2 regions of the Bacillus paralicheniformis genome follow, and region 1 is predicted to be linked to the other one. Evidence: riboswitches for the same ligand, from Rfam matches in the RefSeq annotation. Region 1 holds a riboswitch; the other holds the start of a gene.
The links. A riboswitch is a leader RNA that binds a small molecule or an ion and turns the genes downstream of it on or off. The one in region 1 is predicted to bind cyclic di-AMP.

Region 1 (5,187 bases):
TTTCATCCGCATCATTGAGGACGACGGTTGATTTGATTTTCCCTTGTTGAAGAATGACGACCCGATCGCACAAATCTTCCACTTCCTTCAGCAAGTGGGTCGCAAACAGGATCGCCGTTCCTTCTTCTTCGGCAAGCTCACGCAAGTGTTCGCGGAAATCTTTCATTCCCGCCGGGTCCAATCCGTTTGTCGGCTCGTCCAAAATCAGCAGCTTCGGCCGGTGAAGAATCGCCTGGGCAATACCGAGGCGCTGTTTCATTCCGAGCGAGTATGTTTTGACCTTGTCTTCTGCGGCATCTTCTAGCCCGACCCTGCTGATCACTTCCGCCAGTCTATCCCGACCGATTCCAGCGTGCATATTTGCATAGTGTTTCAGATTTTCATAGCCTGTCAGATACGGATAAAATTCTGGATTTTCAACGATGGCTCCGACCGACCGGATCGCTTTTTCAAATTGGCGGTCAATCGGAAAGCCGTTTATGACAATTGATCCGCTCTTCATTTTAATTAACCCGGTAATCAATTTGATGAGGGTCGTTTTTCCTGATCCGTTCGGTCCAAGCAGGCCGATGATCTCCCCTTCATCCGCCGTTAAGCGGATATCCTTCAATATCGTTTTGCCGTCTATGATTTTATCAACATTTTCTATATGTAAAACAGGCTGCTTTGTCATAGCCCCCTCCTCTTTCCCAAAAAAATAAACAGTGCCGAAAAGGCACTGTTTGATTATATCATTTTTGAGTTACACGGACACTTCACTATGAGGGGCTTCGATTTTGCCGTGTTTCTTTTCCGTTTCGGTGACGATGACTGCGCATGCTGCATCACCTGTTGTATTGACAGCCGTACGAATCATGTCCAGAAGTCGGTCAATTCCCAATATTAGCGCAATTCCTTCAACTGGAAGGCCAACTGTTTGAAGAACCATGGCGAGCATAATCAGTCCGACACCCGGAACACCCGCTGTTCCAATGCTGGCAAGCACTGCGGTGAGAACAACCATCAACAGCTGTGTCAGTGACAGGTCATTGCCGTACACCTGAGCGATAAAGACCGTCGCTACCCCTTGCATAATTGCCGTGCCATCCATGTTGATCGTAGCTCCAAGCGGCTGAACAAAGCTTGAGATCGGCTCTGGCACTTTCAGCTTTCTTTGAGCGACATCCATCGAAACCGGAAGCGTCGCGTTGCTGCTTGACGTACTGAAGGCAACAAGCATAACCTCTGAAAAATCTTTAAAGAATGTGAGCGGGTTCCGCTTTGCCAAAAACGCAATCGCTGAGCCGTATGTGACGATGGTGTGGATGAACAGCGCCAGAATGACGACGATCATATAAAGCCCCATTGCTTTAATGGCGTCCCAGCCTTGACTTCCGATTGCCCCGGCAATCAAGCCGAACGTACCGTACGGTGCGAACTTCATGACGAGATTGACGAGATACATCATTAGATCGTTACCTTGTTCAACCACTTTGAGAAGAGCGTCCGCTTTTTTGCCGAGCATCGTAATTCCGAGACCGACCAAAATGGAGAAAGCAATGATTTGCAGCATATTTCCTTCAGCCATTGCCTGAACCGGGTTTGTCGGAATGATATTCAAAAGCGTTTCGGCAATGCTTGGCGCTTTCTGTGCTGAATATTCCGCTGCGCTTGTATCATACGTTCCGATGGTTCCCGGTTTGATGACCAACGCTAAAATAAGTCCGATAATAATGGCAATTGCCGTTGTAACTAAAAAGAAAGAAATCGTTTTGGCACCGATTCTGCCCAGTTTCTTTGGATCTCCAAGTCCTGCTACCCCTAAAGTGAGAGAAAAGAAAACAATCGGTACAACGAGCATTTTAATTAAGTTGAGGAAGATCGTGCCGAGCGGCCCGAATAAAAATGTATTAAGCTTGCTAAATACATCCGGCGAAGTGACGTTCAGTATAATACCGACGGCTGCACCGAGTAATAGAGCGATAATAATTTTTGTTGCTAACTTCATATAACATATCTCCCCTTTCCAAAAAAAGCCCATGAGAGATCTCCCATGGGCTTTTACCATTAAAATTGGTTCCACATGACTCTCTTCACGTTGATGAGGTTAGCTGACGGGTTCGGACGAAGAGATGTCCGTCTTTCAGTTCGCACGGGAACAGAAAAATTCACCCCAAATGATCGGGTCCCCCACTCCTACTAAAGGATTAAACGTGTGGCGCTATTTCGTTATATAACAGTTATACCTGAAAATTCGAAATATGTAAACCAAATTTTCCGATTTACAAATATATGCTATTTTCGGGTGCCCGCTGTTCGGCTTTTCTCTTGACTTGTGACATCAAGGATATCAAGCAGGAAAACAAATATCGGAATACCGATAATTAAACCCCAAATCCCTATGAAATGTTCAGAAAAAATCAGCACGATAAACGTGAAGAAAATCGGCAGCTCCGTCTTGGCGGACATCAGTTTCGGATTGAGGAAATAGGCCTCTATCGCATGGACGATCATGATAACCAATACCAGTGATACGATATAAGCGATTCCGCCGATACTGTAGGCGATAATGCTTAACGGAATAAGGGAGAGCACAACACCTGCGACCGGAACCAGCCCGAGGAAAAACACCATGACGGCAAGGCCGAATAGCTGAGGAAAACCCATAATCGCGAGGGCAATGGTCGTCAATGCGCAATTGATGGAGGCGATAATAAACTGAGCCTCAAGCACCTTTCCGAACGTTCTCGTGAATTTTTTACCAAAGTAAGCAATTTCCTCGTAGAAAATAGCTATTTTGCTCGTCTTAAATTTATCCATTAAGCTCAAGACCTTGTCTTTTTCGATCAATAAGAACATGCTGAGAACCAATGACATAACCACCTGCAGGCCAAACGCGCTAATATCTGTGATATATGTATAGATAAAGTTAAGACCTTTTTCCAAATAGGATGTCAAATTGATATCGCCGAACATACCGGTGATCATATCGAGAAAAGGAATGCTGTCAGGGTGAGAAGCAATATACTTTCCTTGTTTGATCAGCTGCTGAATCTGGGTGACGATCACGGGGTAATAGACCACACCGCCGATCGAAAGCGCGATGGCAAGAGCCGCATACAAACAGGAAATAATCAGTCTCTGGCTGACTTTAATAAAGCGGTTTAAAAAACCGCGGATCACATTTTCCAGACGGTTCATCAAAAACGTAAAGATAAATGTGAGCAATATGAGATTCATCATGCTGCGGAACAGATATAAAACTCCCGCCAATACAACAAAAACTGAAAAACGCCTGACCCCAGGATGCTGAAAAAATTTAATCAACGCTGCCATTCGGTACACTCCCACCAGTACTTTAGTCCTTAACTTTTAGCATTCAAACTTTTATAATTACAATTTGATGCATCATCTGTAAATTATATAACAAAACAGACCGGAAATCTCTTCAGAAGATCAATAATTAATAATATTTTAATATGAGCGCTCGTGCGGCAGCGGCAGGCATCTTCCATAAAAAAGGAGGGGCTGATGTTCAGCCCCTCTCTTCACCGTACATTAACCGCTTCTTCTTTGGCGTCCGCCTTTTTCACCGTTTTCTTGATAGAACTCCTTGTCATGGTTTCGGCTTGTGGCTTCTCCGCCTTTTTGACCGATCTCCTGGTAGAATTCTTTGTCATGGTTTTTGCTTGTGGCTTCTCCGCCCTTTTCACCGATTTCCTGGTAGAATTCTTTATCATGGTTTCGGCTTGTGGCTTCTCCGCCTTTTTCACCGATTTCCTGGTAGAATTCTTTGTCATGATTACGGCTTGTGGCTTCCCCGCCTTTTTCGCCGATTTCCTGGTAGAATTCTTTGTCATGATTTTTGCTTGTGGCTTCTCCGCCTTTTTGACCGATCTCTTGGTAGAATTCTTTATCATGGTTTTGGCTTGTTTTTTCTCCGCCTTTTCTGCCTGCTTCTTCCCTGCTCATTTTGTTGTTGTCATTATTGTTTGCCATTTTCGATTCCTCCTTTTGAAGTGTTATGGTTTTTACATTCCACATTTCAAAAAGAGTAAACACAAATAGCACATTCACGAAAGAGTCCGGGAATCATGCAATCATCCGCTGCCTTTTACCGTCCATTCCGGTACCGGAGCCGGCGTATTGTTCTGCAGCGTCTTAGATATCTCGGCAGGCTCTTCAAACAGGGTAATGTTGATGGATTCGAACGTACCTTTCTGATTCGTTCTTTCATATATTGCATCATGATGATCGGCCATAAAGTTCAAATAATCGCGCTTTGATTTCCAAAGCACGAGGACAAGGGCTTCCGGCCCGTTTTCTGTTTCCATCCATCCGCCCCACTGTCTGATGAATCCGCTGACGTTTTGCAGCGGAGCCCATTTGGCCTGCGCCTCGCTGAATGCATGAAGCTGTTGTCCGGCTGGTTTGCACCGTATCAGCTTCAGCACATTCCCTTCCGCGAACGGGACGGTTTCCGCATTAGTTTTTTCTATACAAAGGTTAACCGACCTTACATCAGCGCGCGTCCGGTGAATGACGCCTTTCGGAATCAGCAGGGAATCGTTCGCTTTCAGGACTTCTGTGGGACGGTCCTGAAAGTCGATCAACAGCTCTCCTTCCAAAACAATAAACAGCTCATCTGAGCCGGGATGGAAATGCCATACGTATTCGCCCTCCAAAACAGCAATTCGCATACAATGGTCGTTCACTTCCGAAACGGAAAAATTGGCGTGCTTTTCTGTGACTTTCTTTGTCAATTCAAGAAGACTCGTTTTGCGATCCATCAGCTTCACTCCTCTTTCATTTGATTTTCTCCCGAACTTATTTTACCATTTGACTTTTGAGCGTTCGCCTTTTAAAGTGTTGGATATTGGTGAAAAAACGGTTTGAACCTATAGAAGAGGTGTACATCATGCAAAATCAAAACGGAAAAGCTTCAGGGCTTTTGCCGCTGTTTTTATTTGTTTGTTTATTCGTTGGATCAGGCTTGATCACAGGCGATTTTTACAGCCTGCCAATCGTGGCCGCGGCGCTTGCGGCATCGGTTGTCTCACTGGCGATGAACCGTAAGGAGAAGCTCAGCCAAAAGACGGAGTGGTTTGCGAAAGGCGCCGGACACCCCGATATTATGATCATGGTGATGATCTTTATTTTGGCCGGCGCGTTTTCATCAGCCGCAAAGGCGATGGGGGCCGTTGAATC
Region 2 (5,187 bases), 2.1 Mb from region 1:
GATTTTTGTCGGATTCGAATCAAGGTCCACCATATTCGCTGCTTCCTTGGCAGCTGTTGTGCCGCTGTTCATGGCAAGCCCGACATCAGCCTGCGCAAGTGCGGGCGCGTCATTGGTTCCGTCGCCCGTCATGGCGACAAGCTTTCCTTCATATTGTTCGCGCTTGATCACATTAATCTTGTCTTCGGGCTTGCTTTCGGCAATAAAGTCATCAACGCCCGCTTCCCTTGCGATCGTAGCGGCCGTTAATGGATTGTCGCCTGTGCACATCACCGTTTTGATCCCCATTTTGCGAAGCTCGGCAAAGCGCTCTTTCATGCCCGGTTTAACGGTGTCTTTTAAATAGATCAAACCGAAGATTGTTCCGTCTGCCGCTACAGCCAGCGGTGTGCCGCCTTCTTTTGAAATCCGTTCGCTTTCCAGATCGAGATTCGAAGGTATCGTTCCGCCATTGTTGATCACCCACTTTTTCACGGCATCGACAGCGCCTTTGCGAATGTGCCTTCCGTCGGGCAGGTTCACGCCGCTCATTCTCGTTTCCGCCTTGAATTCAATCGGTTCTCCTGCTTCAGCAACGGACGAGTCATAGTGAATCGAGAGTTTATCAGCGAGTTCGATGACTGAGCGTCCTTCCGGTGTTTCGTCATGGATGGAGCCAAGCGCCGCATATTCACCAACGGTTTGAAGCGATTCATCGCCGACAGGGACAAATTCCCCGGCCATCCGGTTTCCAAAAGTGATCGTCCCTGTTTTATCAAGAACAATCGTGTTAATGTCGCCCGCAGCCTCGACAGCTTTCCCCGACATCGCCAGAACGTTGAAGCGGGTCACGCGATCCATTCCCGCAATCCCGATGGCTGACAGGAGCCCGCCGATCGTCGTCGGTATAAGACAGACAAGCAGGGCAATCAAGACGGCGGGATCAATTTGAAAACCGAGATAGGACGTAAAAAACGGGAGTGTCGCAACAACGATCAGAAAAATCAGCGTTAAGCTCGTTAAAACCGTATTCAACGCGATTTCATTCGGCGTTTTTTGCCTTTCAGCCCCTTCGACTAAAGCGATCATCTGATCGAGGAACGTTTCACCCGGATCACTCGTGATCTTGACTTTAATCGAATCGCTGACGACCCGGGTGCCTCCCGTAACAGAGCTGAAATCACCGCCTGCTTCCTTTATGACCGGAGCAGACTCTCCCGTGATGGCCGATTCGTCTACTGATGCGAGACCCGCGATGACTTCACCGTCGCCAGGTATCATTTCTCCCTGGGAGACGATGACGATGTCCCCCTTTCTAAGCTCGGCAGGCGCTACCTTCTCAATGCGGTCATCCATTACTTTATTGGCCGAAACCCCTTTTTTCGTCTGTTTTAAAGAATCGGCCTGTGCCTTTCCTCTTCCTTCAGCCAGCGCTTCGGCGAAATTCGCGAATAACACGGTGATCAGCAAAATGAAAGAAACCGCCGGATTGAACCAGGGAGCCGCCGTACTGCCGAAAAACCGGGGAAACACGGAAAGCAGAACCGTTATGAAAAATCCAACTTCTACGACAAACATAATCGGATTTTTGATCATAGTTCGCGGATCTAATTTTAAAAAGGCATGTTTGACCGCATCTTTGATGATCGTGTCGTTCATCGTTTGCTTTGTTGTGTGAACGGCATCCGGTGTGGCCTGTTGACTGGAATGATGCAAATCGTTCATGAGTAAAGCCCCCTTATCGTAATGTTAAATATTCTGCGGCCGGTCCCAACACAAGCACCGGAAAGAATGTTAAAGCCCCGACGATCAGGATCGAAGCGATAAAAATCCCGCTGAACAGGCTTGAATCGGTGCGAAATGTTCCGATTGTTTCCGGAACGGTTTGCTTTTTCAAAAGTGACCCCGCAACTGCGAGCAGTGTGACAATTGAGAAATAACGGCCGATAAACATCACAATTCCCGTTGTTATATTCCAAAAAGGCGACGCGTCTCCGAGTCCTTCAAATCCTGAACCGTTATTCGCGGCTGAAGACGTATATTCGTATAAAATCTGGCTGATCCCGTGAAATCCGGGATTTGAAATTGCAGCCTGACCCGCTTGCGTCATGACGGCAAGCGCTGACGCCCCTAAGATTAACAAAGGATGAATCAGCAGAGTAACGGCTAAAAGCTTCATTTCATTTCCTTCAATTTTTTTGCCTAAAAACTCAGGCGTTCTTCCGACCATTAAGCCCGACAGAAAAACCGCAACCATCGCGTATAGAAGCATGTTCATCAATCCGGCGCCTATTCCGCCAAACACCGTGTTCAGCATCATATTAAGCAATGCCAAAAGACCCGTTAGTGGCGTGAGCGTGTCGTGCATCGTATTGACAGCTCCTGTCTCGCTCGCGGTGGTAACCATCGCATAAAAAGCTGAATTCAATGTTCCAAACCGCACTTCCTTACCTTCCATGCTGCCTTCTGTGTGCTCGATTCCGAGCTGATTGATGACGGGATTGCCTTGCGATTCCGCCATGAAAGCTGCCCCGGCTGAAAGCAAAAACAAAAGACCTGCGGATACAAAAAGAATGCGGCCTTGCTTCAGATTCCCAACCATTTTCCCATACGTAAACGGCAGTGAGATGGTAATCAAGAGCATTAATAAAATTTGAATCGCATTGCTCCATCCATTCGGATTTTCAAATGGATGAGAAGAGTTGACGCCAAAATACCCCCCGCCGTTGTTCCCCAGCTCTTTGATGGATAAAAAGGACGCCACCGGCCCCCGAACAATGGACTGCTCCCCTCCGCTCACCGTATGGGCTGTCACGGAACCGTCAAGCGTCTGCGGTACGCCTAGGGCGACGAAAACAAGCGACACCACAACTGTGATCGGCAGTAAAATCCGCGTGATCGAACGGACCAAATCGACAAAAAAGTTGCCGAACGGTTTCCCGGCGAGCCCCCGAATCATCGCAATCGCGGCGGCCAGCGCCGTAGCGGGAGCGGCAAACATTAAAAAGGTGATCGCAATCATCTGCGAAAGCATGGACAGACCGCTTTCGCCGCTGTAATGCTGCAAATTTGTATTCGTCATAAAACTGACTGCCGTATTAAAAGCCAGTGTAGGTTCCATTCCCGCGACCTTTTCAGGATTTAAAGGCAGTACACCCTGCAGACGAAAAACGAGATAAACGATGAAAATCATCGCCGTATTCGTGAGAACCAGCGCGGCGGCGTATTTCTTCCACGATTGGTTTTCTCCTTTTACTCCGCCCAGCTCCAGCAGCAAGCGTTCCGCCGGAAGGAAAAACCGGTCGATTTTGGACGGGGCGCCGTCAAATACCTTCGCTATGTAAAGCCCCATTGGTTTGGCTGCCAGCAATGCGGCAAGCAGGATAAAACAGATGGATATGAGCGACGTCATTTCAATACCCCCAATTTGTGTACAATTAAAATTTCTCAGGATTCAATAAAGCATAAGTCAAATAGACAAACATGGCGGCTGCTCCCGCTGCCAATAGCGCCATGGCAATCACTCCTTTCACATTTATGATTGATCAGCGGTTTTCCCCGCCCATCTCAGCAACAGAAACATCATCCCCGCTAAAAATGCGACAATGGCCAGCATCACGATATCCAGCACTCCGCTCACCTCCTTTCATGTTTTTTGCACGAAAAAAAGCCGCAAGAGAACAAACCTCTTACGGCTTTTTTGGGCACAGTTAAGAAACCGTGCTTTATGCACGTTTTTTGGTTCTCTTTAAACGCTTGCGAGGTTAGCTGTCGGATTCAGGTGCAAAGAGTCACCTTACCTTGAAAAGGATTCACCCCAAGTGGCAGCGCCACAAAAAATTGGTTCCCCCGCTTCCAATTGGAATTCAGCGGTTACGTTAATTGGAAATTTTATTCAGTTTTTTGATGAGATTTATATTACGCCCGTTCAATCATCGTGTAAAGTTTCATAAATGATCAAATTTCCTCGTTTATCAATTTTATAACCTTTTTTACACAGTTTATGACTTATTACCTTCTATTTTCTCTTAATATCTCGTTTTCTCTTTCATATTATGGCTTTTACCTGTGAAAAACGGCGGATAAAAAATGTGTCGAAGCCCCGCTCGGAAATTCGAACGGGGCCGTTTTTTGTTAAAAGTCAAAGTTATCAGGATCAGGACCGACACGGGTGTTTTCATTCAGCCCGTCAATTTGCTTCATTTCCTCGAGGGTCAGTTCAAAATCAAATACGTCCGCGTTTTGGGCAATTCGCTCCGCTTTTGTCGACTTTGGAATGGTGATGACTCCGTTTTGCAAATCCCAGCGTAAAATGACTTGAGCAGGTGTCTTGCCGTGCTTGTCCGCGATATCTTTCAGCAGCGGGTGGCTGAGCAATTGGCCTTGCATCAGCGGCGACCATGCTTGAAGCTGGATGCTGTGCGAACGGCAAAACGCTTGCAGCTCTTTCTGCGTGAGCCGCGGGTGATACTCGACCTGGTCGATCACCGGTTTGACGGCGGCATCTTTCAGCAAGTCTTCCAGATGGTGAACGTGAAAATTGCTGACGCCGATTGCTTTTACGCGCCCTTGTTCATAAAGAGTTTCAAGGGCTTTCCACGCCGCTTTATAGCGCCCTTCAACAGGCCAGTGGATCAGGTATAAATCCAGGTAATCGAGCCCGAGCTTTTCGAGACTCGCTTCGTAGGCTGCAATCGTTTCGTCATAGCCTAAATCGTCATTCCAGACCTTTGACGTTACAAACAAGTCTTCTCTAGAAATTCCGGCTTCTTTCAACCCTTCGCGAATTCCTTGGCCAACCCCTTCTTCATTTCCGTAGATGGCTGCCGTATCGATACTGCGGTAGCCGTGCTTGATTGCCGTTTTTACGGCTTGCACCAGTTCGGGCCCTTCCTCTACTTTAAACACGCCTAGTCCAAACCAGGGCATGTCCGTCCCGTTATTCAATGTGATTCGATCTTGCAGATTTTTTACCGTCATCTAATTGGCCTCCTCATATTTTTGTATACATCATGCGCAGTTTTTCTTTAAAGCTTGATTTTGTTTTTGGTCATTTCGTTCCAGCGCCCTGCTCCAGCCCGTCAGCGCGACGGCGCCGAGCACCATCAAAGCTCCGGCCCATGGAGTGTGAATCAAACCGATCGACTGTGTGATGGCGCCTCCTGTATAAGATCCGATCGCGATCCCGGCGTTGAATGCAGCGATATT

Region 2: it holds a riboswitch for cyclic di-AMP, as region 1 does, so the genes downstream of both, kdpF (K(+)-transporting ATPase subunit F) here and CP943_RS03055 (dicarboxylate/amino acid:cation symporter) in region 1, are expected to answer to the same signal.

The regions. Positions count from the first base shown of each region.
Region 1 is NZ_CP023665.1:596,662-601,848, reverse strand. It holds gene CP943_RS03060 (ABC transporter ATP-binding protein) at 1-673, opposite strand, end outside; gene CP943_RS03055 (dicarboxylate/amino acid:cation symporter) at 743-1,987, opposite strand; cyclic di-AMP (ydaO/yuaA leader) riboswitch at 2,062-2,203, opposite strand; gene CP943_RS03050 (AI-2E family transporter) at 2,275-3,315, opposite strand; gene gsiB (glucose starvation-inducible protein GsiB) at 3,538-3,978, opposite strand; partial or broken gene CP943_RS22885 (DUF4937 domain-containing protein) at 4,080-4,370, opposite strand; partial or broken gene CP943_RS22880 (cupin domain-containing protein) at 4,440-4,769, opposite strand; gene CP943_RS03035 (Na+/H+ antiporter NhaC family protein) at 4,898-5,187, shown strand, end outside.
Region 2 is NZ_CP023665.1:2,910,472-2,915,658, forward strand. It holds gene kdpB (potassium-transporting ATPase subunit KdpB) at 1-1,638, opposite strand, end outside; gene kdpA (potassium-transporting ATPase subunit KdpA) at 1,718-3,391, opposite strand; gene kdpF (K(+)-transporting ATPase subunit F) at 3,417-3,494, opposite strand; cyclic di-AMP (ydaO/yuaA leader) riboswitch at 3,719-3,861, opposite strand; gene CP943_RS14870 (aldo/keto reductase) at 4,114-4,959, opposite strand; gene CP943_RS14875 (MFS transporter) at 4,990-5,187, opposite strand, start outside.